DNA from 4 places in the Enterobacter sp. RHBSTW-00994 genome. Region 3 is predicted to be linked to each of the others. Evidence: predicted binding sites of a transcription regulator. Region 3 holds the regulator's gene; each other region holds the start of a gene.
What was found. The regulator PurR, encoded in region 3, represses purine synthesis genes. The targets are predictions, from matches to a motif close to CANGCAAACGTTTGCNTG.
Positions count from the first base shown of each region.

Region 1 (8,173 bases), 890 kb from region 3:
CTTGCGGGAGGTTGATAAAGGGATTATTGAAGCCGCAGAAGCATTCGGTGCAAGCCCGATGCGAATCATCTGCACGGTACTCTTGCCTGAAGCGAGTGCCGGATTGCTGCGCGGATTAACCATTACGCTGGTGAGCCTGATTGGTTATTCCGCGATGGCAGGGATTGTCGGCGGGGGGGGCGTCGGGGATCTGGCGATCCGCTACGGCTATTACCGGTATGAAACCCAGGTGATGGTGGTGACGGTTATCGCGCTGATTGTGTTGGTACAGATTGTTCAGATGGTTGGCGACTGGCTGGCGAAACGCGCCGACAAGCGCGACAGGCACTGAATATCAGGCCGCCAGCCAGGCGGCCACGTCGTTAAACGAGCCCCGAAAAACAATGTTGTTGGTTTTTTTCTCAAGCTGATAACGGTACATCGGGTCGTAATAGTCATTGAGCAGTGGCGCAAGCCAGGCATAGTGCGCCTCGGTACGGCCTGTGCGCTGCTGCTCGATGAGTGCGTCGTCTAGCCGTGCGCTCAGGTCAGCAAAACGCTGTAGCCCCAGGCGGCGGCGAATGGCAAACAGGCCGTGATGCAGGTAGTCGCTATACGCTGTCCAGCCAGCCTCTTCGCCATATGCGGAGGAAAATGCCTGCCACATGCGTTCGAAATACTCTTCACGCAGGCGTTCAAGGCGGATGTCGAACGGGTCTTCCACCACGACGATTGATGACTGCACCATGCGATCGCGCAAACACTCTGGCAGATGGTTAGAACCAATCATCCGGCCTTCATCTTCCAGCACCCAGCGTGCAGCATCTTTTTTTAACAGCGCCACTGCCAGCTGGTTTTCAAAACTCGCCTGCGACAGTTGCGGTGTCAGGGTGCGGCCAAACGACGAGCCCCGGTGATGGGCCAGCCCTTCCAGATCGATGCCGTCAACATGTTGCTTCACCAGCAGGGTTTTACCGCTACCGGTACAACCGCCAATCAGCACCATGGGTTTTTGCGTTTGCTCCTGCGTTACCTGAATGGCGGCCTGACGCAGGGCCTTATAACCTCCTGCAATCAGCGGGTAATGCACACCGGCTTCTTTCAGCCATGCCTGGGTAATATGCGAACGCTGACCGCCCCGTGCGCAGCAGAGATATCCGTCAGGATTCGCCAGACAGGCATCGCGCCAGGCGCTGATTCTGCTCTCACGGAGTTCCCCCTGAACCAGACTGTGGCCGAGAGCGAGGGCTGCTTCTGGTCCCTGGCGTTTATAGCATGTACCCACGGCGGCACGCTCGTCGTCGTTCATTAAGGGCAGATTGATTGCAGCGGGCATCGCACCCTGCGTAAATTCGATCGGCGCGCGAACGTCGATTAAAGGGGTATCGGATGCGAGGATCGCGCGATAGTCCGTTCCATCGTTCATGGTTCTTCCAGAAGAAAACTGAGCAACAATGGGCGGGAATTTTACGCCGGGGAAGGGGAAGATCAACTTACCCGTCATAATTCACGTTTCAAATGCGTTGGCTGCGCTCGTTCACCCCAGTCACGTATTTATTACGTTCCTGGGGAGCCACTCGCTTGTCGCCTTACTGAAACGCGAATTATGAGGGTAAGCGAACTATTTAAGCTTTGATTGAGCCCAGACAATACCGCTGGCGTACTCTGGCGGCAGCAGCGGGATAATGGCTTCCAGCGTAGCGCTCAGACGACCCGTGTCGATATCGTTCAGATTAAGGTGACCCACTTTCCGGCCTGGACGTACCTCTTTGTCGTACCAGTGCAGGTGTACCAGCGGTAACTTGAGCCAGTCATAATTCAGATCGGTTCCAATCAGGTTAATCATCACTGAGGGGCTATTTACCACCGGCTGTGGCAGCGGCAGGTCAGTAATGGCGCGCAGATGCAGCTCAAACTGACTGATGGATGCGCCATTTTGCGTCCAGTGGCCGCTGTTGTGTACACGTGGCGCCAGTTCGTTGATCAGCAGACCGGCGGGAGTGATAAAGCACTCCATTGCCATGACACCGACGTAACCCAGCTCATGCATGATGGCAGAGAGCATCTCTTCTGCCTGCGTTTGCTGTGCCGCATTGGCTTGCGGGAAGGCAACGCTGGTGCGCAGAATACCGTCCTGATGCAGGTTATGGGTCAGCGGATAGAACACGGTGCTGCCATCGTGGGCGCGCGCGCCTACCAGAGACACCTCGCCGCTAAAGTTGATGCCTTGCTCAACGATGCACTCGCCGTAGCAGTCGTCCGGGAGTTCGGCGGTTTCGTTCTCGCGTAAACGCCATTGACCGCGACCGTCATAGCCACCGACACGGCGCTTTACGATCGCCAGCTTGCCCAGCATGGCAAAAACGTCATTCCAGTCACTTTTGTCAGCCAGCAATTGCCACGGTGCGGTTGCCAGGCCTAATTTGTCGAACAGCTGCTTTTGCGTCAGACGGTCGGCAATGATTGGGAAGACATCGCGGTTAACGAAGGCATTGTGGCGTGCCAGTTCACGCGTCAGGGCGGTTTCCGGCCAGCGCTCGATCTCGGCGGTGATCACGCTTTGCTGAAAGGGAACGGCTTCGGGTTCGGCATCCAGTCCGACAGGCCAGACGGTAATGCCCAGTGGTTCACCGGCCTGACGTAGCATACGGCCGAGCTGGCCGTTACCGAGGACGCAAACCTGTTTCATGCCGCACCTCGTGGATCCGGGTTATCCAGCACGTCATCGGTCTGGGCTTTACGCCAGTCCAGCAGACGCTGATGCAATGCTTTGTCGCGCGTGGCGAGGATTTGGGCCGCCAGTAGGGCGGAGTTTGCCGCACCCGCTTTACCAATGGCCAGCGTACCAACCGGGATCCCGCGTGGCATCTGAACGATGGAGTAAAGGCTATCAACACCGCTTAATGCAGCGCTCTGCACGGGAACACCCAATACCGGAACCAGTGTTTTGGCGGCAATCATGCCTGGCAGGTGTGCTGCACCGCCAGCACCGGCAATGATCACTTCGTAGCCGTTCGCTTCTGCACTTTCGGCAAAGCTGAACAGCTTGTCAGGTGTACGGTGTGCGGAAACCACTTCAACGTGGTGAGGAACATCCAGGATTTCGAAGATTTCGGCGGCGAACTGCATGGTAGCCCAGTCGCTTTTGGACCCCATCACGATGGCGACACGCGCCGGATTATTGCGGGAAGACATGCGTCTTAAAACTCCTGTGGTGCGAAACACACTGCGTTGAGGGCACAGAGAATAGCATGTAATACAGGCAAGGAAAACGGTTGCGCGGTGAATGTTAGGGCGGAGTTGTCTTCTTTCCAATATAAAACTGACCGCAGTTGGGCGGTCAGTTCGGCTTGGGCTTATGCGGTTTTTACAGGAGATTGCCTGCAGTCAGGCTCTCTTTTTCGAAGGCGCGACTGACATCAATATGGTTCTGCACTGTGGTGTCAATATTCGAGCCTGCTTCAGGGGTAGAGAAGCGATGCTCTGCCGCTATCGCGCCAGTGGACAGGACTGCGGTCAGAAGCAGGGTGCTCACGATGCTGATGTTTTTCATTTTCCGTTCCTTACTCATCGTATTGTCGCTGTCGCGGGTCTGTTTACTGGCGGCACGGCAATCAGGCGTCTTATTTAGTCAGTTCTGCAGTCATGTGAACACGGTTGTTGAACTGGGCACTGGTGATTTTGTAAGACGCACCTTGTTCAGCAGCCTGGGCCGCAATTTTCGCTTCTGCACGGTCAAGCGTTGAGCCAGTCGCGCTGACGCTTTGAGCGAAAGAACCGAAAGAGATCAGAGAAAGAGTGGCAACTGCAACGAAAGTTTTGATGGATTTCATGGTCGTATTCCTTAAGTGTTTTGTCTGTGTTAGGGCCGTGTTGCCCTGATGTGATAAATAATAAGCCGACCACGGGGTGATTAAAATCGAAACAATTTGCGGATGTTATTCAGAAAAATAGAATGATTATTGACGGGGATGTGAAGCCGGTTTAGAACGGAAAGGCGATCAACTCAACGCCGTCTGGCGAGACTTTTACCATCGAGCCTTCGTTGTGCCAGGCACCTAACACGACACGGTGGGCTGGTTCGCCATTCGTTGTCAGAGTGTGTACATCTGGTCGATGGGTATGGCCGTGGATCAGCCACTGAACATGGTGTTTTTCCATTACGTCGACAACGGCCTGAGCATTCACATCCATTATCGCCATCGATTTGCTGCTGTTGGAGGCTTTGCTGCCTGCGCGCATTTTGGCGGCGATACGGTTACGAATAAACAGCGGCAGGGCCAGGAACAGCGTTTGGATCCACGGGGTATGGACTTTGGCGCGAAACGCCTGGTAGCCGGTATCGTCGGTGCAGAGTGTATCACCATGCATGATCAGTACCTTGCGGCCATAGAGGTCGAGCACCTGCTCTTCCGGCAGTAATGTCATACCGCTTTCACGGGCGTAGCGTGTGCCGATCAGAAAATCACGGTTACCGTGAATGAAGTAGCAAGGGACACCGGAATCGACCAGTGCTTTGATGGCGGCAGCCATTTCACGGTGGAGAGGATTGGGATCATCGTCGCCGATCCAGGCTTCAAACAGGTCGCCCAGAATATAGAGTGCGTCGGCGGTTTGCGCTTCACCGCGCAAAAAACGCAGAAAACCGGCGGTGATCGCCGGTTCTTCTGTTTGCAGATGCAAATCTGCAATAAAGAGTGTCGCCACGAATTACTCGCTGACGGTCACGCTTGTAATCACAACGTCTTCTTTAGGAACGTCCTGGTGCATACCGCTGCGGCCAGTAGAAACGCTTTTGATCTTATCAACAACGTCCATACCTTCAACCACTTCTGCGAATACGCAATAGCCCCAACCCTGCAGGCTTTCGCCAGAGAAGTTCAGGAAGTCGTTGTCAGCCACGTTGATGAAGAACTGTGCGGTTGCAGAGTGCGGCGCCTGAGTACGCGCCATTGCCAGCGTACCACGGGTGTTTTTCAGGCCGTTGTTCGCTTCGTTTTTGATCGCTTCTTTGGTTTCTTTCTGGTTCATGCCCGGTTCGAAACCGCCACCCTGGATCATAAAGCCGTTGATCACACGGTGGAAAATTGTGTTGTTGTAGAAACCTTCGCGGCAGTAGTCCAGGAAGTTTTTAACTGTTTCAGGCGCTTTGTCATCAAAGGTTTTGATTACGATATCGCCATGATTAGTGTGGAAAGTAACCATTTTTGCATCCTGTTCCGTTATTGTGGTGCGTCGACCCGTGTTCGAGTCACATATAGGGGCTTGTTATAGCATAACCACAGGATGCGATCACCTTGCATTGTGTGCTGCTTCAGGTTTGAATTACGGGTAGAATACCCGGTTTTCGTCCACACACGTGTTTACATGGAATCTTCGATGTTAAAAATCTTTAATACAATGACGCGCCAAAAAGAGGAATTTAAACCTATCCATGCCGGGGAAGTTGGCATGTACGTGTGTGGTATTACGGTTTACGATCTCTGTCATATCGGCCATGGCCGTACCTTTGTTGCCTTTGACGTTGTTTCGCGCTACCTGCGTTTCCTGGGCTACAACCTGAAGTACGTCCGCAATATCACCGATATCGACGACAAAATCATTAAGCGTGCTAATGAAAACGGCGAAAGCTTTGTCGCGCTGGTGGATCGTATGATCGTGGAAATGCACAACGATTTTGATGCGTTAAATATTCTGCGCCCGGACAGTGAACCGCGTGCGACCCACCATATTCACGAAATTATCGACATCACCGAAAAGCTGATTGAACGTGGTCATGCCTATGTTGCAGATAACGGCGACGTGATGTTCTCCGTGCCGACCGATCCGGCGTATGGCCAGTTATCCCGTCAGGATCTGGATCAACTGCAGGCCGGTGCGCGTGTCGATGTGGTCGACGTGAAACGTAATCCGATGGACTTTGTCCTGTGGAAGATGTCCAAAGAGGGCGAACCAAGCTGGCCATCCCCGTGGGGTGAAGGGCGTCCAGGCTGGCACATCGAGTGTTCTGCGATGAACTGCAAACAGCTGGGTAAACATTTCGATATTCACGGTGGCGGCTCTGACCTGATGTTCCCGCACCACGAAAACGAAATCGCGCAGTCTACCTGTGCCCACGGTGGCGAGTACGTTAACTACTGGATGCACTCCGGAATGGTGATGGTTGACCGTGAGAAGATGTCCAAATCGCTGGATAACTTCTTTACCGTGCGTGACGTGCTGAAATATTACGATGCGGAAACGGTGCGTTATTTCCTGATGTCTGGTCACTACCGTAGCCAGTTGAACTACAGCGAAGAGAACCTGAAGCAGGCACGCTCCGCTCTGGAGCGCCTCTACACTGCGCTGCGCGGTACGGATAAATCGGCTGCACCGGCGGGTGGCGAGGTCTTTGAAGCGAGGTTTGTGGAGGTGATGAATGATGATTTCAATACCCCGGAAGCCTACTCCGTATTGTTCGACATGGCGCGTGAAGTAAACCGTCTGAAGTCTGAAGATATGGCGGCGGCAAACGCGCTGGCCTCTCATCTGCGTAAGCTTTCTGCCGTTCTGGGTCTACTGGAGCAGGAGCCGGACGTGTTCCTGCAAAGCGGTGCTCAGGCGGATGAGGGTGAAGTCGCGGAGATCGAAGCCCTGATTAAGGCACGTCTGGAAGCGCGTCAGGCGAAAGACTGGGCGGCGGCAGATGCGGCGCGTAACCGTCTGACTGAGATGGGCATTATTCTGGAAGACGGCCCGCAGGGAACCACCTGGCGTCGTAAGTAATTTTCCCCTCATCCTGACCCTCTCTCTTTGGGGGAGGGGGCAAATACGAAAAACGGCAACCTGAGTTGCCGTTTTGCTTTTATCTCCGCTTCCACCATAACAGCCCCATCAACACGCCCCCCGGCAGCCAGACCCACAGTAATTCAGAGATAATCACTTGATGCCCGTACGGCGTGGCATAACGCGACAGGGCAAATGGCGCGACTTTAATCACCTGCCACGGCGCGAAGAACCGTTCATCTGACCACGGCCAAAGCCAGCCGACCCCTTTGCCGCCTGTCGTCACCGAATCGAGTAAGCTGTGAGAGAGCAGTGAGACCGTCAAAAACAGCCAGCAGCGCATTAGCCCGGCTCTGAACCACCGTCGACCGACCAGGACACAGAGAATTGGCACGATGAACGCAAACAACAACGAATGCGTAAACCCGCGATGGCCGAAAATATTGCCGTAGGCCACACCGAATTTAAACGCCAGAACATCGGCATCCGGCAGCATGGCAAGGACAATTCCGGCAAAAAGTAAACGAGGAGGGATCACTTTAGTGCCCAGGCCTAAGCCCAGACAAAGTGGTACAGCGGCGTGGGTGATAATGGTCGGCATCGTAATAATCCATGGTAAATCATGGAAATATAGCAGTTAATCGGCCTGGGTAACGCGTAGCTAAATCTGAAATTATGCGGATTCCCGTGCGATAAGCTGCCCGGAAAGCGTAATTCGCTGGGTTTGCAGTTCTGGCTCTTTCAGTTTACGAATCATCAGCCCGGCAGCCTGGCGGCCGGTCTCTTCACTGGCTGAAGAGACGTAGGTGAACGACGGAGAGGTGAGATTAACATGCAGCATATCTTCAAAGCCCACCAGTGCGACCTGTTGCGTTAAAAACACATCTTTCCCGACGGTGCGCCCCACATGATGGATCCCGGAAATGGAGCCGATCATCGCATCTGGTGAATGGCAAAGCAGGGCGGTGATGGTGTTGTTTTTCTCCAGCAACTGACGTGTCGCCAAACCTGCAGCCTGGGTGTCGTCGCTACAGGCCGGGGCTGACTCTTCACGATTAACCAGGCCGTATTGTGCCATTGCGCTACGAAAACCGAGCAGGCGCTGTTCGCGAATAAGGCAGCCTTCACGTCCACCAATGTAGGCAATATTGCGGTGACCGCGTTCAATAAGGTAACGGGTTGCCAGGCTTGCGGCCTGGCGGTTATCACGCATCACCAGATTGCAGGGCTCATTCAGCAGGGACTGTGAGACGGCAACCAGAGGTAACGGGCATTCACGGATTTGTGCGGGTAGAGAGGATGTGCGCGTATCCGAGGCCAGATAAATGACGCCAGCCACCCCTTGCTGTTTAAACGAGAGCAGGCAGCGTTCAAGATGTTCGTGGTCGTTAAGCGGTTGACCGAGAAAAACCATAAACCCTTGTTTTTC
Region 1 is NZ_CP056199.1:1,138,779-1,146,951, forward strand. It holds gene HV346_RS05330 (methionine ABC transporter permease) at 1-331, shown strand, start outside; gene mnmH (tRNA 2-selenouridine(34) synthase MnmH) at 335-1,405, opposite strand; gene purK (5-(carboxyamino)imidazole ribonucleotide synthase) at 1,601-2,668, opposite strand; gene purE (5-(carboxyamino)imidazole ribonucleotide mutase) at 2,665-3,174, opposite strand; gene HV346_RS05350 (hypothetical protein) at 3,347-3,532, opposite strand; gene HV346_RS05355 (YdgH/BhsA/McbA-like domain containing protein) at 3,603-3,812, opposite strand; gene lpxH (UDP-2,3-diacylglucosamine diphosphatase) at 3,964-4,686, opposite strand; gene ppiB (peptidylprolyl isomerase B) at 4,690-5,184, opposite strand; gene cysS (cysteine--tRNA ligase) at 5,359-6,744, shown strand; gene HV346_RS05375 (metal-dependent hydrolase) at 6,824-7,345, opposite strand; gene malI (Mal regulon transcriptional regulator MalI) at 7,418-8,173, opposite strand, start outside.
Region 1: the regulator PurR is predicted to act here: its motif matches at 3,244-3,261, upstream of purE (5-(carboxyamino)imidazole ribonucleotide mutase).

Region 2 (8,173 bases), 1.8 Mb from region 3:
ATCCATCGAAGTTCTCATCGCGGATATCGTCGAAGTTACAGTAGAAGTTGTTGAGGTGCTCAGTGGGTGTGTTACGCGACTCTCTGGCATCGATACGCAGCAGCTGGATATCAACCTGCAGTGGCGAATTCGAAAGTAAACGCAGGAACTGATTTTCTGTTTCGATCTTTTTGGGCATCAGGTTGAGAATAAGCACCTTCAGCGGGCGAATTTCCTGACCTGTAGCACGTGATGCCGTCATTACGAAGACATTTTCATCACGCAAGAAATTGACGGCTGGTAGCTCGTCCTGCACCCGAATCGGCATAACCTTATATCCTCACAACATACGTATAAACGTTTAGACATCCAGACAGCTAACGATACCCAGAATTAACCAGAATGTCGAGTCTGCAGGAGTAAGGTGAGAAAGTTTCAGGGTGAGGCTGACGAAAATACGCAGGTACACAGACGCAAAAAACCCCGGACCTTACGGACCGGGGTTTCCTGCTTATTTGATGCCTGGCAGTTCCCTACTCTCACATGGGGAGACCCCACACTACCATCGGCGCTACGGCGTTTCACTTCTGAGTTCGGCATGGGGTCAGGTGGGACCACCGCGCTAAAGCCGCCAGGCAAATTCTGTTCATTAACCCGCTTTCGCCGGCTAATATTATCTGTATCAGGCTGATTATCATGTCTCTTTCGCCAAAACATCTTCGGCGTTGTAAGGTTAAGCCTCACGGTTCATTAGTATCGGTTAGCTCAACGTATCGCTACGCTTACACACCCGACCTATCAACGTCGTAGTCTTCAACGTTCCTTCAGGACCCTTAAAGGGTCAGGGAGAACTCATCTCGGGGCAAGTTTCGTGCTTAGATGCTTTCAGCACTTATCTCTTCCGCATTTAGCTACCGGGCAATGCCATTGGCATGACAACCCGAACACCAGTGATGCGTCCACTCCGGTCCTCTCGTACTAGGAGCAGCCCCCCTCAATTCTCCAGCGCCCACGGCAGATAGGGACCGAACTGTCTCACGACGTTCTAAACCCAGCTCGCGTACCACTTTAAACGGCGAACAGCCGTACCCTTGGGACCTACTTCAGCCCCAGGATGTGATGAGCCGACATCGAGGTGCCAAACACCGCCGTCGATATGAACTCTTGGGCGGTATCAGCCTGTTATCCCCGGAGTACCTTTTATCCGTTGAGCGATGGCCCTTCCATTCAGAACCACCGGATCACTATGACCTGCTTTCGCACCTGCTCGAGCCGTCACTCTCGCAGTCAAGCTAGCTTATGCCATTGCACTAACCTCCTGATGTCCGACCAGGATTAGCTAACCTTCGTGCTCCTCCGTTACTCTTTGGGAGGAGACCGCCCCAGTCAAACTACCCACCAGACACTGTCCGCAACCCGGATCACGGGTCCACGTTAGAACACCAGCCATTAAAGGGTGGTATTTCAAGGGCGGCTCCACGCAGACTGGCGTCCACGCTTCAAAGCCTCCCACCTATCCTACACATCAAGGACCAGTGTTCAGTGTCAAGCTATAGTAAAGGTTCACGGGGTCTTTCCGTCTTGCCGCGGGTACACTGCATCTTCACAGCGAGTTCAATTTCACTGAGTCTCGGGTGGAGACAGCCTGGCCATCATTACGCCATTCGTGCAGGTCGGAACTTACCCGACAAGGAATTTCGCTACCTTAGGACCGTTATAGTTACGGCCGCCGTTTACCGGGGCTTCGATCAAGAGCTTCGCGTTGCCGCTGACCCCATCAATTAACCTTCCGGCACCGGGCAGGCGTCACACCGTATACGTCCACTTTCGTGTTTGCACAGTGCTGTGTTTTTAATAAACAGTTGCAGCCAGCTGGTATCTTCGACTGATTTCAGCTCCACCCGCAGGGGCTTCACCTACATATCAGCGTGCCTTCTCCCGAAGTTACGGCACCATTTTGCCTAGTTCCTTCACCCGAGTTCTCTCAAGCGCCTTGGTATTCTCTACCTGACCACCTGTGTCGGTTTGGGGTACGATTTCGTGTTACCTGATGCTTAGAGGCTTTTCCTGGAAGCAGGGCATTTGTTACTTCAGCACCGTAGTGCCTCGTCATCACACCTCAGCGTTAAAAGAGTCCGGATTTACCTAAACTCTCCGCCTACATGCTTAAACCGGGACAACCGTCGCCCGGCTAACATAGCCTTCTCCGTCCCCCCTTCGCAGTAACACCAAGTACAGGAATATTAACCTGTTTCCCATCGACTACGCCTTTCGGCCTCGCCTTAGGGGTCGACTCACCCTGCCCCGATTAACGTTGGACAGGAACCCTTGGTCTTCCGGCGTGCGGGCTTTTCACCCGCATTATCGTTACTTATGTCAGCATTCGCACTTCTGATACCTCCAGCATCCCTCACAGGACACCTTCAACGGCTTACAGAACGCTCCCCTACCCAACAACACATAGTGTCGCTGCCGCAGCTTCGGTGCATGGTTTAGCCCCGTTACATCTTCCGCGCAGGCCGACTCGACCAGTGAGCTATTACGCTTTCTTTAAATGATGGCTGCTTCTAAGCCAACATCCTGGCTGTCTGTGCCTTCCCACATCGTTTCCCACTTAACCATGACTTTGGGACCTTAGCTGGCGGTCTGGGTTGTTTCCCTCTTCACGACGGACGTTAGCACCCGCCGTGTGTCTCCCGTGATAACATTCTTCGGTATTCGTAGTTTGCATCGGGTTGGTAAGCCGGGATGGCCCCCTAGCCGAAACAGTGCTCTACCCCCGAAGATGAGTTCACGAGGCGCTACCTAAATAGCTTTCGGGGAGAACCAGCTATCTCCCGGTTTGATTGGCCTTTCACCCCCAGCCACAAGTCATCCGCTAATTTTTCAACATTAGTCGGTTCGGTCCTCCAGTTAGTGTTACCCAACCTTCAACCTGCCCATGGCTAGATCACCGGGTTTCGGGTCTATACCCTGCAACTTAACGCCCAGTTAAGACTCGGTTTCCCTTCGGCTCCCCTATTCGGTTAACCTTGCTACAGAATATAAGTCGCTGACCCATTATACAAAAGGTACGCAGTCACCCCATAAAGAGGCTCCCACTGCTTGTACGTACACGGTTTCAGGTTCTTTTTCACTCCCCTCGCCGGGGTTCTTTTCGCCTTTCCCTCACGGTACTGGTTCACTATCGGTCAGTCAGGAGTATTTAGCCTTGGAGGATGGTCCCCCCATATTCAGACAGGATACCACGTGTCCCGCCCTACTCTTCGAGTTCACACCAGATGCGTTTTTGTGTACGGGACTATCACCCTGTACCGCCGGACTTTCCAGACCGTTCCACTAACACACCTGCTGATTCAGACTCTGGGCTGCTCCCCGTTCGCTCGCCGCTACTGGGGGAATCTCGGTTGATTTCTTTTCCTCGGGGTACTTAGATGTTTCAGTTCCCCCGGTTCGCCTCGTTAACCTATGTATTCAGTTAACGATAGTGCAACGAATTGCACTGGGTTTCCCCATTCGGACATCGCCGGGTCAAAGGTTCATATCACCTCGCCGACGCTTTTCGCAGATTAGCACGTCCTTCATCGCCTCTGACTGCCAGGGCATCCACCGTGTACGCTTAGTCGCTTAACCTCACAACCCGAAGATGTTTCTTTCGATTCATCATCAAATTGCGAAAATTTGAGAGACTCGAACACACCTTCATCTGTTCTTATTACGGAGAACAGACACAGTGTGTCGTTTCAATTTTCAGCTTGATCCAGATTTTTAAAGAGCAAATATCTCAAACGTGACTCGCTGCTCACGCAACGGAATCAGTTTTGAGATATATCGGCAGGTGACTTTCACTCACAAACCAGCAAGTGGCGTCCCCTAGGGGATTCGAACCCCTGTTACCGCCGTGAAAGGGCGGTGTCCTGGGCCTCTAGACGAAGGGGACACTGAAGTCTCAATCGCAAGACGCCTTGCTATTTACTTTTCATCAGACAATCTGTGTGGACACTACAAAGGCAGGTTCTTTAAGGTAAGGAGGTGATCCAACCGCAGGTTCCCCTACGGTTACCTTGTTACGACTTCACCCCAGTCATGAATCACAAAGTGGTAAGCGCCCTCCCGAAGGTTAAGCTACCTACTTCTTTTGCAACCCACTCCCATGGTGTGACGGGCGGTGTGTACAAGGCCCGGGAACGTATTCACCGTAGCATTCTGATCTACGATTACTAGCGATTCCGACTTCATGGAGTCGAGTTGCAGACTCCAATCCGGACTACGACATACTTTATGAGGTCCGCTTGCTCTCGCGAGGTCGCTTCTCTTTGTATATGCCATTGTAGCACGTGTGTAGCCCTACTCGTAAGGGCCATGATGACTTGACGTCATCCCCACCTTCCTCCAGTTTATCACTGGCAGTCTCCTTTGAGTTCCCGGCCTAGCCGCTGGCAACAAAGGATAAGGGTTGCGCTCGTTGCGGGACTTAACCCAACATTTCACAACACGAGCTGACGACAGCCATGCAGCACCTGTCTCACGGTTCCCGAAGGCACTAAAGCATCTCTGCTAAATTCCGTGGATGTCAAGAGTAGGTAAGGTTCTTCGCGTTGCATCGAATTAAACCACATGCTCCACCGCTTGTGCGGGCCCCCGTCAATTCATTTGAGTTTTAACCTTGCGGCCGTACTCCCCAGGCGGTCGACTTAACGCGTTAGCTCCGGAAGCCACTCCTCAAGGGAACAACCTCCAAGTCGACATCGTTTACGGCGTGGACTACCAGGGTATCTAATCCTGTTTGCTCCCCACGCTTTCGCACCTGAGCGTCAGTCTTTGTCCAGGGGGCCGCCTTCGCCACCGGTATTCCTCCAGATCTCTACGCATTTCACCGCTACACCTGGAATTCTACCCCCCTCTACAAGACTCTAGCCTGCCAGTTTCGAATGCAGTTCCCAGGTTGAGCCCGGGGATTTCACATCCGACTTGACAGACCGCCTGCGTGCGCTTTACGCCCAGTAATTCCGATTAACGCTTGCACCCTCCGTATTACCGCGGCTGCTGGCACGGAGTTAGCCGGTGCTTCTTCTGCGGGTAACGTCAATCGCTGTGGTTATTAACCACAACGCCTTCCTCCCCGCTGAAAGTACTTTACAACCCGAAGGCCTTCTTCATACACGCGGCATGGCTGCATCAGGCTTGCGCCCATTGTGCAATATTCCCCACTGCTGCCTCCCGTAGGAGTCTGGACCGTGTCTCAGTTCCAGTGTGGCTGGTCATCCTCTCAGACCAGCTAGGGATCGTCGCCTAGGTGAGCCATTACCCCACCTACTAGCTAATCCCATCTGGGCACATCTGATGGCAAGAGGCCCGAAGGTCCCCCTCTTTGGTCTTGCGACATTATGCGGTATTAGCTACCGTTTCCAGTAGTTATCCCCCTCCATCAGGCAGTTTCCCAGACATTACTCACCCGTCCGCCGCTCGTCACCCGGGAGCAAGCTCCCTGTGTTACCGCCCGACTTGCATGTGTTAGGCCTGCCGCCAGCGTTCAATCTGAGCCATGATCAAACTCTTCAATTTAAGTTTGATGCTCGTGAATTAAACTTCGTAATGAATTACGTATGTTCACTCAGAGACTTGGTATTCATTTTTCGTCTTGCGACGTCAAGAATCCATGTCACTTTGAGTGCCCACACAGATTGTCTGATAAATTGTTAAAGAGCAGGTGCGACACGCTTTAGCGCTCTGTCGCGAGGTGGCGTATATTACGCTTTCCTCTTTCAGAGTCAACCCGTTATTTCAGGATTTTTCTCTTCAACCGACCGGGTTGTTTGTGAAGTGATTCACATCCGCCGTGTCGATGGAGGCGCATTATAGGGAGTTCTCATCAGGCCGCAACCCTTAAATTGCAGAAAAATGACTGACTGCTGCATTCCACAGCAAAACACCGCCTTATACCCTTTTGCTCACAGACTTATCCACAACCCGACGAAATTTTGAAAATTCGCGAGCACTACGCAAACGTTTTCGTTAAAATGCACGCGCAAAACAAGGATGCCCCGTTAGGGGTGTTAGATGAGTTTTTCGCGGAAAACTCATCTAACGCTCTCTGTAATCGTGAAATCCAGGGGATTTACCATGCAACAACGTCGTCCAGTCCGCCGCGCTTTGCTCAGTGTTTCTGATAAAGCTGGCATCATTGAATTCGCACAGGCACTTTCTGCACGTGGTGTAGAGCTGCTTTCCACTGGCGGTACAGCGCGCCTGTTAGCAGATAAAGGCCTGCCGGTAACCGAAGTGTCCGATTACACCGGTTTCCCGGAAATGATGGATGGACGCGTCAAGACTCTGCACCCGAAAGTTCACGGCGGTATTCTGGGTCGTCGCGGCCAGGATGATGGGATCATGAACCAGCACGGGATCGCACCAATCGATATGGTTGTTGTTAACCTTTACCCGTTCGCCCAGACGGTTGCCCGTGAAGGGTGCTCGCTGGAAGATGCCGTAGAGAATATTGATATCGGCGGCCCAACCATGGTTCGCTCCGCTGCCAAGAACCATAAAGATGTCGCGATTGTAGTAAAGAGCAGCGATTACGAAACCATTATTAAAGAGATGGATGCCAATGAAGGTTCTCTGACCCTCGACACCCGTTTCGATCTCGCCATTAAAGCGTTCGAACACACCGCGGCTTATGACAGCATGATTGCCAACTACTTCGGTAGCCTGGTTCCTGCTTACCACGGCGACAGCAACGAGCCTTCTGGTCGCTTCCCACGCACGCTGAACCTGAACTTCATTAAGAAGCAGGATATGCGTTACGGTGAGAACAGCCACCAGCAGGCAGCCTTCTATATAGAAGAAGAGGTAAAAGAAGCCTCTGTTGCGACAGCACAGCAAGTACAGGGCAAAGCCCTCTCTTATAACAACATTGCTGACACCGACGCGGCACTGGAATGCGTGAAAGAGTTCAGCGAACCCGCATGTGTTATCGTGAAACACGCAAACCCATGTGGCGTCGCGGTAAGCACCTCCATTCTGGACGCTTACGATCGCGCCTACAAAACCGACCCAACCTCAGCCTTCGGCGGCATTATTGCGTTCAACCGTGAACTGGATGCGGAAACAGCCCAGGCCATTATCTCCCGACAGTTTGTAGAAGTGATCATCGCCCCATCCGCAACTGAAGATGCGCTGAACATCACCTCCGCTAAACAGAACGTGCGTGTTCTGATTTGTGGCCAATGGGCTGAACGTGCTCCAGGCCTGGACTTCAAACGCGTCAACGGCGGCCTGCTGGTTCAGGACCGCGATCTGGGTATGGTCACTGCGGGTGATCTGCGCGTTGTTACCAAGCGCCAGCCAACCGAGCAGGAACTGCGTGATGCGCTGTTCTGCTGGAAAGTGGCGAAGTTCGTGAAATCCAACGCCATTGTTTATGCAAAAGAAAACATGACCATCGGGATAGGTGCAGGCCAGATGAGCCGCGTCTACTCCGCGAAAATTGCCGGCATTAAAGCAGGTGATGAAGGTCTGGAGGTGAAAGGCTCCGCCATGGCGTCTGATGCGTTCTTCCCGTTCCGTGATGGTATTGATGCTGCTGCAGCTGTCGGCATCACCTGCGTGATCCAGCCGGGTGGTTCTATTCGTGATGATGAAGTCATTGCTGCAGCCGACGAACACGGCATCGCAATGATCTTCACCGATATGCGTCACTTCCGCCATTAATCCACGGAGCAGACAATGAAAGTATTAGTAATTGGTAACGGCGGGCGTGAACATGCCCTGGCCTGGAAAGCTGCGCAGTCTCCGCGAGTAAAAACGGTTTTTGTTGCACCGGGTAATGCGGGTACAGCGCTGGAACCTGCTTTGCAGAACGTCGCTATTGGCGTAACCGATATTCCGGCACTGCTGAGCTTTGCCCAAAACGAGAAAATCGATCTGACCATCGTTGGCCCGGAAGCGCCGTTGGTGATTGGGGTGGTTGATGCATTCCGTGCTGCGGGCCTGAAAATCTTCGGCCCAACAGAAGGTGCTGCACAGCTGGAAGGCTCTAAAGCTTTTACCAAAGACTTCCTTGCACGCCATAAAATCCCAACGGGTGAATACCAGAACTTCACTGAGGTTGAACCGGCACTTGCCTATCTGCGTGAAAAAGGCGCGCCGATTGTGATCAAAGCAGACGGTCTGGCCGCAGGTAAAGGCGTGA
Region 2 is NZ_CP056199.1:234,690-242,862, reverse strand. It holds gene metA (homoserine O-succinyltransferase) at 1-307, opposite strand, end outside; rRNA gene rrf (5S ribosomal RNA) at 500-615, opposite strand; rRNA gene HV346_RS01135 (23S ribosomal RNA) at 709-3,612, opposite strand; tRNA gene HV346_RS01130 (tRNA-Glu) at 3,844-3,919, opposite strand; rRNA gene HV346_RS01125 (16S ribosomal RNA) at 4,005-5,544, opposite strand; gene purH (bifunctional phosphoribosylaminoimidazolecarboxamide formyltransferase/IMP cyclohydrolase) at 6,103-7,692, shown strand; gene purD (phosphoribosylamine--glycine ligase) at 7,708-8,173, shown strand, end outside.
Region 2: the regulator PurR is predicted to act here: its motif matches at 5,979-5,996, upstream of purH (bifunctional phosphoribosylaminoimidazolecarboxamide formyltransferase/IMP cyclohydrolase).

Region 3 (8,173 bases):
CGACATTATGGTCGGTCACTTTCGAGCCGATAGTGTGTAGCAAAAAAATACCGTCGGGTTTTAAGTTACGGTCAGCGACTGAAAAATAGGTTTTGTAATTTTTGGGCCCGACATGCTCAAACATCCCGACAGAAACAATGCGATCAAACTGGTCATTCAGCTCACGGTAATCCTGCAATAAAATCGTCACGTCAAGATCGCGACACCGTTCCTGTGCCATCTTCTGCTGTTCTGCTGAAATGGTCACACCAACGACGCTAACGCCGTAGTGTTGCGCCATATACTGTGCAAGACCGCCCCAGCCACAGCCGATATCGAGTACCCGCATGCCTGGCTGTAATTGCAGTTTTTCACAAATCAGGCGCAATTTTGCCTGTTGAGCTTCTTCCAGGGTCGTTGCGTCTTTCCAGTAACCGCATGAATATTGCATGAAGGGATCAAGCATGCGGCTAAAAAGGTCATTACCCAAATCGTAATGCTCTTTGCCGACGATCCATGCCCGTTTTTTACTTTGCAGATTGAACAGGCGGGCGGAGGCGACACGCAGTGTATCTTTCAGATGGTGGGGGAGTTGGTTCTCCAGCCCGGCACGTAAAACGCTACTAAAGAAAATATCCAGACGTTCACACTCCCACCAGCCATCCATATAGCTTTCACCGAGACCTAACGACCCCTCCTGCAATACGCGTTTAAAAAAATCGGGATGTTTTACCTGAGGGTCGGAGGCGGAAGACCCGTTAATCGTAATGCCCGCACGACCCAATAGTTCACTGACGATCCTGGACCAGTTGTCGTCCGGAATGCTGACTTCTTCTATGCACGATGAACTCATAGCTTCTCCATCACCTTGCTGTGATCAGAACCTTCAAACAGCGTAGACGCTTTTTCTGGTTTGTGAGAAATCTCACGGTATTACGCCCGCGAGGCTAGTATCCGACGTAGAACAGAGGAAGGGAGATAACCCTTGCCGAAAGGCCGTCCATGGTAAAACGGGAGCACTCCGGCTCCCGTTAACACATAATATTTATCGTATTTATATGAACCAAATTCAGTATAGGCCTCAAAAATGCGTCATTCAATAGAAAATTCTTAGCACCCTAATCACTGAAATGTAACATAATTCCTATCGCAACTATGCGTGGGAGGTCTCTGGCTGAGAATGACTATCCCGTTCATTCTGTGCAGACGACTGCATACGGTATCCGATAGCAGCCAGAACGACTGTAACAAGCATAACGCTGGTGGTGGTCAACAGCGGCGTGGCGATCAACGCAGAAACGACAAGACTTGCCAGGAAGCACAGGCCCAGTTGCAGAGTGTTCTGTAATGCGGCAGCGCTTCCCGTCGCTTGTGGGAATGGACGCAAGGCTTGCGCCACGACGATAGGATAAATTGCGCCATTTGCGATAGCCATTACGCAGAATGGGCTCAAAATTGCCGTCAGTGAAACGCCAGGGATAAAACCTACTGCCCAGGTACTTATGACGCTGAGTGCGAAAAGAGCCAATAGCCACGGTAGCATCTGCTGTCCTTGCCATTTTTGCAGCGCGGCGCGACACCCATATCCACCGACCAGGAAGGCGATCGTTTGTGGGACATAACTCAGGCCGATAGCCGCCGGACCGTAGCCCATCTCATGCAAAATAAACGGTGAACCAGTCAGCCACGCAAAAAAACTTGCTGAACAGGCAGCGTAAATCAGGACGTTACCGCGATATGCTTTGGTACGCAGTAAAGAGATAAACGTAATCGGTTTTGCATCCGGATGTGGTTTTTCCTTAGATGCAGGTTTCAGCGTTAAGGCAGGCAGCATCAGTATCAGGGTGATTGCAAACAACGTGGCGAAGATAGCCTGCCAGTCAAAATGCGCCAGGATCCAGCTTCCCAGCAAAGGTGCGAGGGCTGGAGAAAGCCCCACCAGTGGCATAATTGTGGCAAAGATACGATTGGTGCGTGACGCCGGATAGTGATCCGTTACCAGCGCTTGCCAGGTGACTGCTGCGGCACAGACACCGACCGCCTGAACGAAACGCAATACCAGCAACCAGGTGGCGTCACGTACCCACAACATCCCCAGACAACCCAAAGCAAAAATGGCTAACCCCAGTAACAGCACCGGTTTACGACCAAATCGGTCAGAGAGTGGTCCCCAAAGCAGTTGAGCAAACGCAAAGCCTGCAAGAAATAAACTCAGGCTGGCGCTAATGGCCGCGGCAGGTGTTTGTAAATCTTCCTGCATAGCAGCGAAAGCCGGTAAATACATATCGGTGGCCAAAAAACCCAGCACGCTTAAGCCGCCGAGCCACACTAAAAATCCTTTCCTGGGGTGCATTGTTTTTTTCTCCTGAGGAGGCAGGTGTACATTGGCGCTGAGTGTAGGGAGTGCAAAGCTGCTTGTGAAACGCTAATATTTGGCGAGTGCATTCAAATTTTTTGTAGGCAGAAAATGTGGTCAGATTATTCTTTGGAAGTGGTGGATGCTGTCGCCCGTAACGGCAGTTTCAGCGGTGCAGCTCAGGAGCTTCATCGGGTTCCATCAGCGATAAGCTATACGGTGCGTCAACTGGAGGAGTGGCTGGCAGTGCCGCTGTTTGAACGACGCCATCGCGATGTGGAGTTAACACCTGCAGGTGTATGGTTTTTGAAAGAAGGGCGTTCTGTTATCAAAAAAATGCAGATCACCCGTGAGCAGTGCCAGCAAATAGCGAACGGTTGGCGAGGGCATCTCTCCATTGCCGTCGACAATATCGTCAAACCCGAACGGACTCGGCAAATGATTGTCGATTTTTATCGCCATTTCTCTGATGTTGAGTTGCGGGTTTCACAGGAAGTATTCAACGGCGTCTGGGATGCTCTGGCGGATGGCAGGGTCGAAATGGCTATTGGCGCAACGCAGGCCATTCCTGTCGGGGGGCGCTATGCGTTTCGCGATATGGGAATGCTCAGCTGGACTTGTGTGGTGGCAAGTCACCACCCCCTGGCTGCAATGAAGGGGCCGCTGAGTGACGACACACTCCGTAACTGGCCTTCACTGGTGCGGGAAGATACGTCCCGTTCACTGCCGAAGCGTATTACCTGGTTGCTGGACAACCAAAGGCGTGTTGTTGCGCCTGACTGGGAATCCTCAGCAACATGTTTGTCGGCCGGGCTGTGTGTGGCGATGGTTCCCGTACACTTTGCGCGTCCAAAAATTGACAGCGGTGAGTGGGTTTCGCTGGAACTGGAGAACCCGTTCCCGGATGCAGCTTGTTGTCTTACCTGGCAGCAAAATGATATTTCGCCTGCGCTGGCCTGGCTACTGGAGTATCTGGGAGACAGTGAAACGATGAATAAAGAGTGGTTGAGGGAGCCGGATTAACCGGCTCCGAAAAGAGCATTAGCGACGATAGTCACGGAATGGGCCATCCGCAACAGAGCGACGCTCGATAAGCCGAGGGTGGACTTCAATTGTTTGCGATTCTTCGCGCTTGCTGACAATTCTGTCCATCAACATATTGAACGCTGTTTCACCAAGTGAATCTTTTGGCTGATGAATCGTGGTCAGTGCCGGTGTAAAGAAGCGAGCATTTCGCACATTGTCATACCCGATCACCGAAATATCCTGTGGTACGCGCAGACCAAGTTCATCGGCTGCACACAGTGCGCCCATCGCCATAATGTCGCCACCGCAGAATACAGCGGTTGGTCGGTGCGGCTGTGACACGATCTGCTGCATGGCGTGATAACCAGATTCAGGCTCAAAATCGCCCTGTACAATCCAGTTTTCCGGAACTGTGATCAGCGCTTCTTCCATCGCTTTCATAAATCCAGCCAGACGTCCCGCTCCAGTGTTGCGCTCCAGTGGACCCGGAATGACGCCAATATCGCGGTGGCCACGCTCAACCAGGTAGCGTCCCGCCATGTAACCACCTTCGAAGGCGTTATCATTCACTGAGTCGGTGAAATCAGCCCGGGTATCTCCCCAGTCCATCACAACCATAGGAATATGGCGATACTCTTCCAGCATGGAGAGCACGGACTCAGGGTATTCGGAACACATAACCAGCAGACCATCAACGCGCTTTTGCGCCATCATGGACAGGTAAGCGCGTTGTTTTTCAATGCTGTTCCATGCATTGCCCAGGATCAGCGTATAGCCTTTCTGGAAGCAATTTTTTTCTACTGCTTCAATAATCTCAGCAAAATAGGCTGCTTCACTACTGGTCGCCAGCAAACCAATGGATTTGGTGTGATTGACTTTCAGGCTGCGTGCAACGGCACTCGGCGAATAGTGTAGCTCTTTAATCGCTGCCCAGACCGCATTGCGTGTCTCTTCAGCAACAAAGCGCGTTTTGTTAATTACATGTGATACGGTTGTAGTGGAAACGTTTGCGCGTTTTGCCACGTCTTTTATTGTTGCCATTAAATGTCACTCCAGACCATATCCTAAGCTCCTGAAAAACTTGAAGGTAAACGTTTGCCTTCTCTCACCCTTATCACGCAATTATGAATCGCGACACGCCGGGAAAACGACACAGGACGTCAGGAGGGGGTCAATGGCCGGTACGCTAATAAATTTAGCGTGGAATTTTGTCTGATCTTGACCAAAAGGGGAAGAGCAAAAGTGGTTATCAGTTTAAATCCTGGAAGATTTTTGACGTAAACTGTGTAAAAATGAGCAAGCTCACTTTTCATGTGGGGATTAAAAGGGGAAAAATTGATGAGTACCGATCTTAAGTTTTCGTTAACGACCACCATTATTGTGCTGGGTTTGATTGTTGCCGCAGGTTTTACTGCCATTCTGCACTGATTTAAACGGGGGGAGAAACCTCTCCCTCCGAACCTTCCTCAATTGTTGCTTTTCCGCTAAATATCTTTTGCTGTTTTGCTAACTTTTCATTTTTTGTGATTGATGTCATGCTTTCCGCTTCTTTGTTCTGTGTCGAGAACCGACGCAGCATCCGGAGTTGACCCATGAAAATCAATTTTCCTCTGCTGGCCCTGGCGATTGGCGCCTTTGGGATTGGCACTACTGAGTTCTCCCCGATGGGGCTACTGCCGGTTATTGCCCGGGGTGTAGATGTTTCTATACCTGCGGCAGGCATGCTGATCAGTGCTTATGCCATTGGTGTAATGGTTGGCGCACCGTTAATGACGTTGCTGCTTTCGCATCGTGCTCGCCGTAATGCTCTGATTTTCCTGATGGCTATCTTTACGCTGGGAAATGTGCTTTCAGCCATTTCGCCGGATTACACCACGTTGATGCTGTCACGCATTCTGACGAGTCTTAACCATGGTGCATTCTTCGGCCTGGGCTCGGTTGTTGCTGCCAGTGTCGTGCCTAAACATAAACAGGCCAGCGCAGTGGCAACCATGTTTATGGGGCTGACGATCGCCAATATTGGTGGTGTGCCGGCGGCAACATGGCTGGGAGAGGTCATTGGCTGGCGGATGTCTTTCCTGGCAACGGCCGCGCTGGGTGTTGTGGCAATGGTCGCGCTCTTCTTCTCATTACCAAAAGGGAGCGCCGGCGAGCGTCCTGATGTCCGTAATGAACTGGCGGTATTGATGCGCCCTCAGGTGTTGTCGGCACTTCTGACCACCGTACTGGGTGCGGGGGCGATGTTTACGCTCTATACCTATATTTCGCCGGTACTGCACGACATTACCCATGCGACTCCCGTCTTTGTGACGGCTATGCTGGTGTTGATTGGCGTCGGATTTTCTCTGGGGAACTACCTGGGGGGAAAACTGGCCGATCGCTCCGTCAGTGGTACGCTGAAAGGGTTCTTAACCTTGCTGATTATCATTATGCTGGCGATCCCGTGGCTTGCGCGCAGTGAAGTCGGGGCTGCTGTCAGTATGGTTATCTGGGGCGCGGCAACGTTTGCGGTAGTCCCACCACTGCAAATGCGCGTCATGCGTGTGGCCAGCGAAGCACCGGGTCTGTCGTCTTCGGTAAATATCGGGGCGTTTAACCTGGGGAATGCTCTCGGGGCCGCCGCAGGTGGGGCGGTGATTTCAGGTGGCCTGGGCTACAGCTTTGTTCCTGTGATGGGGGCGATTATTGCTGCACTCGGGTTGTTGCTGGTGTTGATGTCAGGACGTAAACAACCTGAAACGGCTTGCGCCACAGATTAAATAAAAACGCAGAAGGGCGAACCCTTCTGCGTGTCTTTTATGCAGCGAAATTCTTCGCAACAAATTCCCAGTTAACCAGTGCCCAGAAATGCTCCAGGTAATTTGGACGGGCATTACGGTAATCGATGTAATATGCGTGTTCCCACACATCGACCGTCATCAGTGGTGTTGCTTTAGTGGTCAGTGGCGTGCCTGCGTTAGAGGTCGAAACGATAGCCAGCTTGCCATCAGCCTCTTTCACGAGCCAGGTCCAGCCAGAGCCAAAGTTTTTCACTGCGGCATCAGTAAACTTCGCTTTAAAATCTGCGAAGCTGCCAAATGTAGCATTAATAGCAGCAGCCAGTTCACCGGTAGGTTCTCCGCCCGCATTTGGAGCCAGGCAGTGCCAGTAAAACGTATGGTTCCACACCTGAGCCGCGTTATTGAACACGCCCCCTTCAGAACTGCGTACGATCTCTTCCAGCGTTTTGCCTTCGAAATCGGTGTCTTTGATCAGGTTATTCAGGTTGGTGACATACGTCTGGTGATGTTTGCCGTAATGGTATTCCAGGGTTTCCACAGAAATGTGTGGGGCCAGGGCGTCTTTTGCATACGGTAGTGCAGGTAATTCGAACGACATTGCTTCTCTCCTTATTATTTTGTTGCTGCCAATAACCATAAAGACAGCAGGGATAGAGTAGCAAATTGAAAGGGTATGCAAAAGAGGAACTTACCCTGCCACGGAGGTGGCAGGGCAGGGGTTAGCGGATGGTTTTTGGCGTCATCACACGGCGAGCGCCCACGTAGTGGCGTACCCAGTAATCTTCGCTCAGAGAGGTGATTTGAATGTCCTGGCCGCTACGTGGAGACTGGATGAATTTCCCGTTACCTACGTAAACGCCCACATGGTCGGCCATCCCACGCCCTTGGGTGCGGAAGAAGACCAGATCGCCGCTTTCGAGTTCGCCACGGTCGACAGGAGAGGCATCACGCAGGTGGTACATCTCGTTTGCAGTACGTGGGATACGGAATTTCACCAGGTCTTTGTAGGCGTAGTAGACAAGACCGCTGCAATCAAAACCGGTACGCGGTGATGTTCCGCCCCAGTGATAAGGCTTGCCAATTTGCCCCATCAGTTTATTCATGGCCGTTTTTTGTGCCTTTTGCACGCGTACCTTATGAACTTCAGCCACCTTCGTCACTTTGACGCATTTCGCTTTATGGCCTTTACGTGGCGTGCATTTTTCGGTCACAACCTTTGTCAGTACAGGAGTGGCTTTTCGGGTAGCGGAATGGGCAGTGCGAGTCGTTTTGGTTTTACTGGAGGCGGTATGCTTGGTTTGAGCGGTAGTTTTTTTCTTTTCGTTCTTACTGCTTGGTTTTTTCTTACGTTCTGTGGTTTTTGCCAGATGCGATTTTTGCACAGCAGAGTGCCGCGCCTGCTCGGAGGCGTTAGCCGCTGGCGTGAAAGCGAGTGTTGTAAACAGTAAAGCACAGAGCGTGATCGAGATTTTATTTATCCGCGCCACTGGGCAGTCCCCTGATAAATGCCGGTCATCAATAAGACCCGCGTATGATTTACAAAGCCCGTCGATTCTAATCTATAAAAACCCGAGAAGTTAATAGCATTTTTCAATCTAAAATCGTGTTTCGTTAGCAAGTGCAAAAAAATTCATCAATCTGTCGCACTATTGTTCACTCCCTAAGCAAAACCTTAGATTAAATAGGGTTAAGCTACATTTGGAATGCAACTTATACGCGTAACCGTTAAAATATATAGACGTGACAAAAATGTTATTTTCCGATGTCCGTCTGAACCGCTACAATGACAGACGAATGCCGTAACAGAAGTTAAAGGAAGCAAGACATGAGCACCACTATTGAAAAAATCCAGCACCAGATTGCTGAAAACCCGATTCTCCTGTACATGAAAGGTTCTCCAAAACTGCCAAGCTGCGGTTTCTCCGCGCAAGCGGTCCAGGCGTTGTCTGCCTGCGGCGAGCGTTTTGCTTACGTTGATATCCTGCAAAACCCGGATATTCGCGCTGAATTACCAAAATATGCAAACTGGCCG
Region 3 is NZ_CP056199.1:2,031,053-2,039,225, forward strand. It holds gene cfa (cyclopropane fatty acyl phospholipid synthase) at 1-832, opposite strand, end outside; gene punC (purine nucleoside transporter PunC) at 1,133-2,332, opposite strand; gene punR (DNA-binding transcriptional activator PunR) at 2,447-3,358, shown strand; gene purR (HTH-type transcriptional repressor PurR) at 3,377-4,402, opposite strand; gene HV346_RS09780 (YnhF family membrane protein) at 4,700-4,789, shown strand; gene HV346_RS09785 (hypothetical protein) at 4,791-4,955, opposite strand; gene HV346_RS09790 (MFS transporter) at 4,954-6,120, shown strand; gene sodB (superoxide dismutase [Fe]) at 6,158-6,739, opposite strand; gene HV346_RS09800 (C40 family peptidase) at 6,861-7,628, opposite strand; gene grxD (monothiol glutaredoxin 4) at 7,967-8,173, shown strand, end outside.

Region 4 (8,173 bases), 1.1 Mb from region 3:
ACCGAAGCGGGTTTTGTTCCACAGGATCCAGACAAAGCCTACCGCAATCAACGCGTAGAAGGTGATGTAAGACAAGCGGAAGCTGCCCAGCGCGACAAAGCCCTGCGTAAAGGTCGAGAAGCCACTGTCGAAACCTGAAATCGGAGATGCACCCACGAAGTCATAGTAAAGGGAGTTGATACCGTAAACGATAATCATCGTGCCCAGTGTGGTAATAAACGGCGTAACATTCAGGTAAGCGATGATAATACCGTTAATAAGACCAATTACTGCGCCAACAGCACACACGATCAAGACCACCAGGATAATCGGCATGGTAGCCATTTCTGGGAAGACCTTGTTGGCGTTTTCCATCGACTGTAGCAGGGTTGCCGCCACAACAGCCGCCAATCCCACCTGACGTCCTGCTGACAGGTCAGTACCCTGTGTGACGATAAGTCCCGCAACACCTAATGCGATGATAATACGCACGGAGGACTGCGTCAGAATGTTACTTAAGTTCAGTAAACTTAAGAACGTGGGGTCCTGGATAATAATAATGGCCAGCAACACTAAAAGAACAACGTAAATACCGCCGTCTTTCAGATAAGTGAGAAAACTTTTTTTATTTAACGCACTCATAAGGAGCCCCTGATCTTAAAGGTGCAAAGACGCAAGACGCAAAATTTCATTTTGCGTTGTCGTTTTGGTGTCAACAATACCGGCAACGAGACCATTGCTCATAACCAGAATACGGTCTGTGATCCCTAACAATTCCGGCATTTCGGAAGAAATAATAATAATCCCTTTATTCTTTTTAGCCAGTTCAGCGATCAACTGATAAATTTCAAATTTTGCACCAACATCGATACCACGGGTAGGCTCGTCCAGCATGAGAATTTCTGGCTGGGTTAATAACCAACGACCGATAATAACTTTCTGCTGGTTACCACCAGAAAGTGAACCGATTTGAGTACGGTGACCCGGTGTTTTAACCCGCATCGAGTCAATAACCCACTGGGTATCACTCTTCATACGCGAATTATCCAACAGGCCAATTTTACTTTTGTAGTTGCGAATATTAGAAATTAACGAGTTAAAGTTAATATCCAGATAAGCATAAATACCCGTTGAGCGACGCTCTTCGGTCACCAGCGCAAAACCATGATTAATGGCCTCGTTGGCATTATGGTTGTTAATCTGTTTACCGTGCAGCGTGATCGTCCCACCGGATTTCTCACGGATACCAAACAATGTTTCCACGATATCCGTACGTTTTGCCCCAACCAGTCCGGCGATCCCCAGAATTTCGCCTTTATGCAGGTCGAAAGAGATATCGCGAATCGAGGGCTGGCGCAGGGATGTCAGGTTGCGCACCTCAAGGATCACTTCACCGGGTTTGTTTTCTCTGTCCGGGAAACGCTGGTTCAGTGAACGGCCAACCATCATGGCGATGATCTTATCCATATCCAGCCCTTCCAGAGGCTGAGTGGCAATCCACTGACCGTCACGCAAAATCGTGATTTCATCACACAACTGGAAGATCTCTTCCATTTTATGCGAGATATAAACAATACCGCAGCCGCGATCTTTCAATTTACGGATAATAGTGAAAAGGTGGTTAACCTCTTTTTCCGTCAATGATGATGTCGGCTCATCCATGATGACGATTTTGGCATCATAGGAGAAGGCTTTCGCAATTTCGATCATCTGCATTTGGGAAACAGATAATGTTCCTACGCGTGCACGCGGATCAATATCAATATCCAGCTCATCGAAAATGGCTTTGGTGTCGCGATACATTTTATCCTGATCGACAAATACACCTTTGGTTGGATATCGCCCCAACCACATATTGTCCATTACCGAACGTTGCAGTACCAGGTTCAATTCCTGATGAACCATTGAGATACCATTTTCCAGTGCTTCTTTAGCTGAATGGAAATCGATCTCTTTCCCCTGAAAAAGAATACTGCCAGAATCTTTTTGATAGATCCCAAAAAGACATTTTAATAATGTTGATTTACCTGCGCCGTTCTCACCCATTAATGCATGAATGGAATGCGGGCGGACGTTTAAATTCACATTATCGAGTGCCTTAACGCCGGGAAAAGACTTGTTGACACCACTCATTTCTAACAAGAATTCACCGGACGACTGAGTATTTGTGCTGACCATAATTATACCTTGTTGGCCTCGCATATCGCGTTATAAAAGGGCGCAACGAATTGCGCCCAGTGGAGACATTTCAAATCACTTATTTACCGATAAACTCAGCCAGGTTTGACTGGTCTACGCCCACATAAGGTACGCGAACGATTTTATTTTCGATTTTCCAGTTAGTGCCATCAGCCGCACCTTTACCTTCAGCCAGGTTTTTAGCCAGATCGAAGCTTGCTTTTGCCTGGTTGTTGGCATCGTTCAGCACCGTACCGGCCATCGCGCCAGATTTAACCAGTGCCAGTGCTTCTGGTAATGCATCCACACCAAATACCGGAATGGAGGATTTGTTGTGCGCTTTCAGCGCTTCAACCGCACCCATTGCCATCGCATCGTTGTTGGCGATAACCACTTCGATTTTGTTCGCATTCGGGCCAGACAACCATGCATCCATCTTATCTTTTGCCTGAGCGGTATCCCACATTGCGGTATCTAACGCCAGTTGCTGCGTTTTCAAACCTTTATCATTCAGCTCTTTGATCACGTAGGTGGTACGTGCTTCAGCATCCGGATGGCCTGGTTCACCTTTCAGCAGAACAAACTGAATCTGACCATCTTTATTCAGATCCCAGTTCGGGTTAGCGGCCCAGTGTTTGGCAATCAGATCGCCCTGGATAATACCGGATTCTTTGGAATCAGTACCCACATAGAAGGCTTTGTCGTAGCTGTCCAGCGCTTTGCGAGAAGGTTCTTTGTTGAAGAACACAATTGGCACATTCTGCCCACGCGCTTTCTCGATTACCGTACCTGCCGCAGCCGGGTCAACCAGGTTGATAGCCAGTGCTTTCACACCTTTCGCCAGCAAAACGTCGATCTGATCGTTTTGTTTGGACTGGTCGTTCTGGGAGTCGTTCATCAGCAGCTGAACGTCTGGCGCTGCCTTAGCATCTTTCTCGATAGCTTTACGCACAACAGACATGAAGTTGTCGTCGTATTTATAGATAGTCACACCAATACGGGTTTCCGCAGCGTGCGCTGCTGCACCAAAAAGCATGCTTGCCATAACAGCAGACAGAGTCAACACCTTCTTATTCATGGTATCTCCGGTTTTTTTATGCAGGGTAGTTCTTGTGAATAACGGTCGGCGGGCAGATGTTAATAAAACGTTTCTGTCAGCCGAAGTTCACTTATAAAATTTCTATCTTCCGTGTTCGGTAACGCTCCAGAAATGCGTTTTATTGGTTGTTTGTGGCTGCCTGGCTATAGTGAAAGTGATTAATCACCGTTACATAGCGTTTCAGCTCCTAAAACGCTGACATCATAGTCAGCGCATTGTTAAGATACTGTGAATTTACTCACAGATTGAAAACGGTTACATCACCCTATGTAATCAGTTAGTGATCGGAGCCACAATTTGCCGAATAGAAACTGAGTGACGTCGTACTAAAGTCGGCATGAAACAGTGTGTTGCGTTAGGATCCTGCAGCCCTGCTGCGCCCTGTAACGCCAGCTCTGTTGCCAGTTTCGCCATCGAGGCAATGGGGTATCTCACTGTAGTCAGTTGCGGATCGGTGTAACGGGCAATCGGGATATCGTCAAAACCAATCAACGACAGATGCTGTGGCACAGCAATCCCATTGTCTTTCAACGCCGTTAGCGCGCCTGCGGCCATGTTATCGTTATAGGTAAAGACCGCCGAAAGCTGGAGATTTCGACCAAGCAACTCGACCATTGCCGCTTCTCCCCCTTGCATATCCGGCGTCCCCGTGCCAACCCAGCTCTCAAGGGGCACAATGCCGTGCTCTTTCAACGCATTTTGCCACCCTTCACGACGCATATCTTCGTCTTCAATAGAGTGGCTGGAAGCCAGATAACCGATACGCTGATGACCATTATTAATGAGCATGCGTGTTGCCATCATCGCACCACTCACGTTGTCCAACCCAACACAACGATGGGCATAGCCAGGGACGATTCGGTTGATCAATACCATACCTGGGATCTGTTCCATAAACCCGGCCAGCTCTTCATCACTTAACGCTTTTGAGTGAACAATCAGAGCGTTACAGCGTTGACGAATCAGTACTTCAATGGCATGACGCTCTTTTTCAGCCTCATGATAGCTGTTACCGATCAAGACATATTTTTGATGCTGCTGGGCAACAACATCGACAGCCTTCACCAGCGCACCAAAAAAGGCATCCGATACGTCCATTACCACCACGCCAATGGTGTCGCTCACCTGAGTAGCTAATGCCTGCGCATTGGCGTTAGGTCGGTATCCCAGTTGCGTGACGGCTTTCATCACTGTTTCACGGGTTTCAGGGCTAACCAGCGCGCTGTTGTTCAGCACGCGGGAGACAGTAGCAACAGAAACGCCCGCCTGGCGGGCGACGTCACGAATGGTGATCATGTTCACCATCCTTCAAAGGATTGCAGCAACTCACAGACACCCCCTGTGTTTAGCAAGGTGGCTATTTTGGCAGCGAGAGAGAGGGGACTACGTGAAGAAGGTCACACTGATGAAAACGGTTACATCCGTTTTGTTAATGATTGTGATCCAGATCGTTATCTGGATGTATTACTCAATGATACACCTGAAGCATGTATGGTTAATTGTCGCCATACCCACTCCAGTGGCCCCTGGCGGAAATAGCGCAGCCAGATAACGGAAAACGCCACATTGACTGCCCAGACCGGAATAACAAACGCCAGTAGCCCAAGACGGTCGAACTTCATAAACAGGCCAAAACGATAAAACAGTGTCGTGCAAATGAGCGTTTGCAGAATGTAATTGCTTAGCGCCATCCGTCCCACGCACGCCACTGCACTCACGAGTCTGGAGCGACACAGTTGCGGCCAGAAGCCATAAATCAACGCCGCGTAGCCGATAGTCTGAAACGGTGCACCCAGCTCACGCGGAACCTGAAGCAGAAATGCACACCACCGATAGTCCCAGTGAATGTACCATTGCGTCACGATCGCAGGCAGATTGATCAGGACACCGAGTAAAACCAGTCCTGCACCTGTCCAACGGTAATGCCGGAGACTGAATTCGCCCTTCAGCCAACCCGTGCGCATCAACGCAGCCCCCATCAACATCATTCCCGCCAATTGCCAGCCATACTGCGCACCCAACGCGAGGAGGTTATCACCCAGCATATCCGCGCGATTACCGATCGCTTCTGCACCCCCTTTGAACTTCCAGAATTGCTCGTACTGGAGATTAGCCGCATCCGGGATCCACGAACGATTGGTTGCTCCACCTGAAATCATCCCCAGCAGAAGCAAAACGGCAATGCCCATCAAATACAACATCACGCCAGTGTTAAACAGGCTTTTCACATTGTGGGCGTCGCGGATCATTCGCCAGCAGATCAATCCCACCAGCCCATAGGCCAGCAAAATGTCGCCATCCCAGAAAAACAACCCGTGGATAAAACCGAGAATAACCAACAGCGTCAGACGCGACTGGATCCAGCGTTTGCCACGTTTAAGCAGCATTTGCAGACCCGCGCCAAACAAGAGGGCGAAGAGAGTGAGGAATTTAACCTGCGCGAAGAGATCGAGCACAGCCCAGGTCCAGGCATCACGACGGGTAATGTCGCCATACCACGCAGGATTAAGATAGGCAGCCTTCGGCAGGCCAAAGGCGCTGATATTTAGCAGCAGGATACCGAGAATGGCGACGCCGCGAACAAAATCGAGCGTGACGTTTCGCTCCATGTACCCTGCCCTGTGTATTAGTTGTGGTGACGCACGGCGCGCAGGAACTCCTGGCGGGTGTTCTGGCTTGATTTAAACAGACCGCCCAGTGAGGTCGTGGTGGTCGCACTGGTGGCATCACGAACGCCGCGCGCTTTCACACAATAATGAACCGCGTCGATGGACACTGCCACGTTGTTCGTTCCTAACAATGTTTGCAGCGCTGTCAGGATCTGCTGCGTCAGACGCTCCTGCACCTGCGGACGCTGGGCAAAGAACTGGACGATACGGTTAATCTTGGACAAACCAATCACCGTCTCTTTCGGGATGTAGGCGACGGTCGCTTTGCCATCGATGGTGACAAAGTGATGCTCGCAAGTGCTGGTCAGCGTGATATCGCGTACCGTCACCATTTCATCGACCTTCATCTTATTTTCGATAACGGTAATTTTCGGGAAGTTAGCGTAATCAAGACCAGAGAAGATCTCGTCAACATACATTTTGGCGATGCGGTGCGGAGTCTCCATCAAGCTGTCATCGCTCAGATCGAGATTCAGCAGTTGCATGATCTCGGTCATATGCCCGGAAATCAGACGCTTGCGTGTTTCATTGTCAATTTCATTGACTGGCGGACGCAGTGGTGTTTCGAGACCGCGCGCCACCAGGGCTTCATGGACCAGGGCAGCTTCTTTACTGAGTGATGGCATTCTTGTCTCCTGCAGGTGTGACTGTCTTTTGCCCTCGTTGTGGCAAAAGTGTGCGCTCATTGTGCGTGAGGTAGCACACATAATCCAGTATTCACGACGATAATTATTGCAATTGTTGTTACCTTTCGGTTTGTCGGTTCCAGACTAATGCCCCTCCAACAAACAACGCAACGCCCGCAAGCCCCAACGCAGGCTCAAGCCGGTGCGTAAACCAGGTGGATAGGGCTGACGTGACGGGGCCAATGAGCTGCCCGATTGCGTAGCCTGTAGTGAGCAATCCCGCCATATAGCGTGTGTACTCTGGAGCCAGTTCACGGCCATAGAGTAAGGAGAGCTGAACGGCACATAAAAATCCGCCGCCCACCAGCAACCCACCCGCTAACAGACCGCTGAGACCCGGCAACAGCCAGGCAGCCAGTACACCGACACCCTGCAACCACAAGACAATAGCCAGCCGGCGATTGGATGATGAGGTATGCCGAAGCGCAATACTGAGCGCAATCCCCACCACCGCGGCTGCACCAAAAAGCGGCCAGACAAATTGTGCGAACAGACTGCCCGGAAAACGCGCTGCGGCCATTTGTGATAAAAACGTCGCCGGAAGGATATAACCGAACCCGGCCAGACTATAACTCCAGACCAGACGCCGTAAATCGACCGTGAGGATGAGGGGTTCAGGTGCGGTTTCCGGTCGGTGTAGCTGCCCCGTACGCGGAAGGTAACGCGCCACCAGGACAATTAAAACCAGCGCCAGCACCCCATAAATTTGCCAGGCTGCGCCGGCAGAGAGCGCTCGCGACTGGATATAAACCGCCAGAAACCCGCTCAGGGCGATGCCCGCTCCAGGGCCTGCAAATACCGCCGCACTGAGACCAGGTTTGCCCAGTTGTCCAAGCCGTTCATTTGTCCAGGCCGCAATCAGCACCATGGACCAGCCGCTCATGCAGCCAATCACAAAGCGAATCAGACCATGAATAATGGCGTTATCCGCAAGAGCAGAGAGCAGCGTGAGCGCTACCGCGCCGAAAATCCCGACGTACAGCCGGGTTTCAACGAAACGGTGCGCACGCATCGCGTCCCATGCGCCCACCAGATACCCCAAATAGTTCATCGCGGCCACCAACCCGGCGCTGGTTAAAGTGAGTTGTCCGGCCGCAATCATCAGTGGAACCTGAGGTGTAAAGGCAAAACGACCGATCCCCATCACCACGACCAGAACGACAAACCCGCTGAGCGCAATACGCAGCGCCATGGCCACTCCAATTGTTAAAAATAAGTAAATTTATGATGCCGTATAGTGCCACAGAGCGAAAGTGAAAGTTGCTCACAGGTAAATGAAAACGCTGTATTATGGCTTTAATGAAGATCAATTCGTACAAGGAGCCTTGCATGGAACTGCTCGAAGAGCACCGTTGTTTTGAAGGTCGACAGCAGCGCTGGCGGCACGACTCCACCGTGCTGAACTGCGCCATGACGTTCAGCATTTTTCTGCCACCAACAGATGAAGGCGTGAAACCTCCCGTTCTGTTCTGGCTTTCCGGTTTAACCTGTAATGACGAAAATTTCACGACCAAAGCAGGCGCGCAGCGAGTTGCCACAGAGTTGGGAATTGCCCTGGTCAT
Region 4 is NZ_CP056199.1:3,162,602-3,170,774, forward strand. It holds gene mglC (galactose/methyl galactoside ABC transporter permease MglC) at 1-621, opposite strand, end outside; gene mglA (galactose/methyl galactoside ABC transporter ATP-binding protein MglA) at 637-2,157, opposite strand; gene mglB (galactose/glucose ABC transporter substrate-binding protein MglB) at 2,237-3,235, opposite strand; gene galS (HTH-type transcriptional regulator GalS) at 3,530-4,552, opposite strand; gene yeiB (DUF418 domain-containing protein YeiB) at 4,708-5,865, opposite strand; gene folE (GTP cyclohydrolase I FolE) at 5,883-6,551, opposite strand; gene HV346_RS15245 (YbfB/YjiJ family MFS transporter) at 6,670-7,803, opposite strand; gene fghA (S-formylglutathione hydrolase) at 7,941-8,173, shown strand, end outside.
Region 4: the regulator PurR is predicted to act here: its motif matches at 4,661-4,678, upstream of galS (HTH-type transcriptional regulator GalS).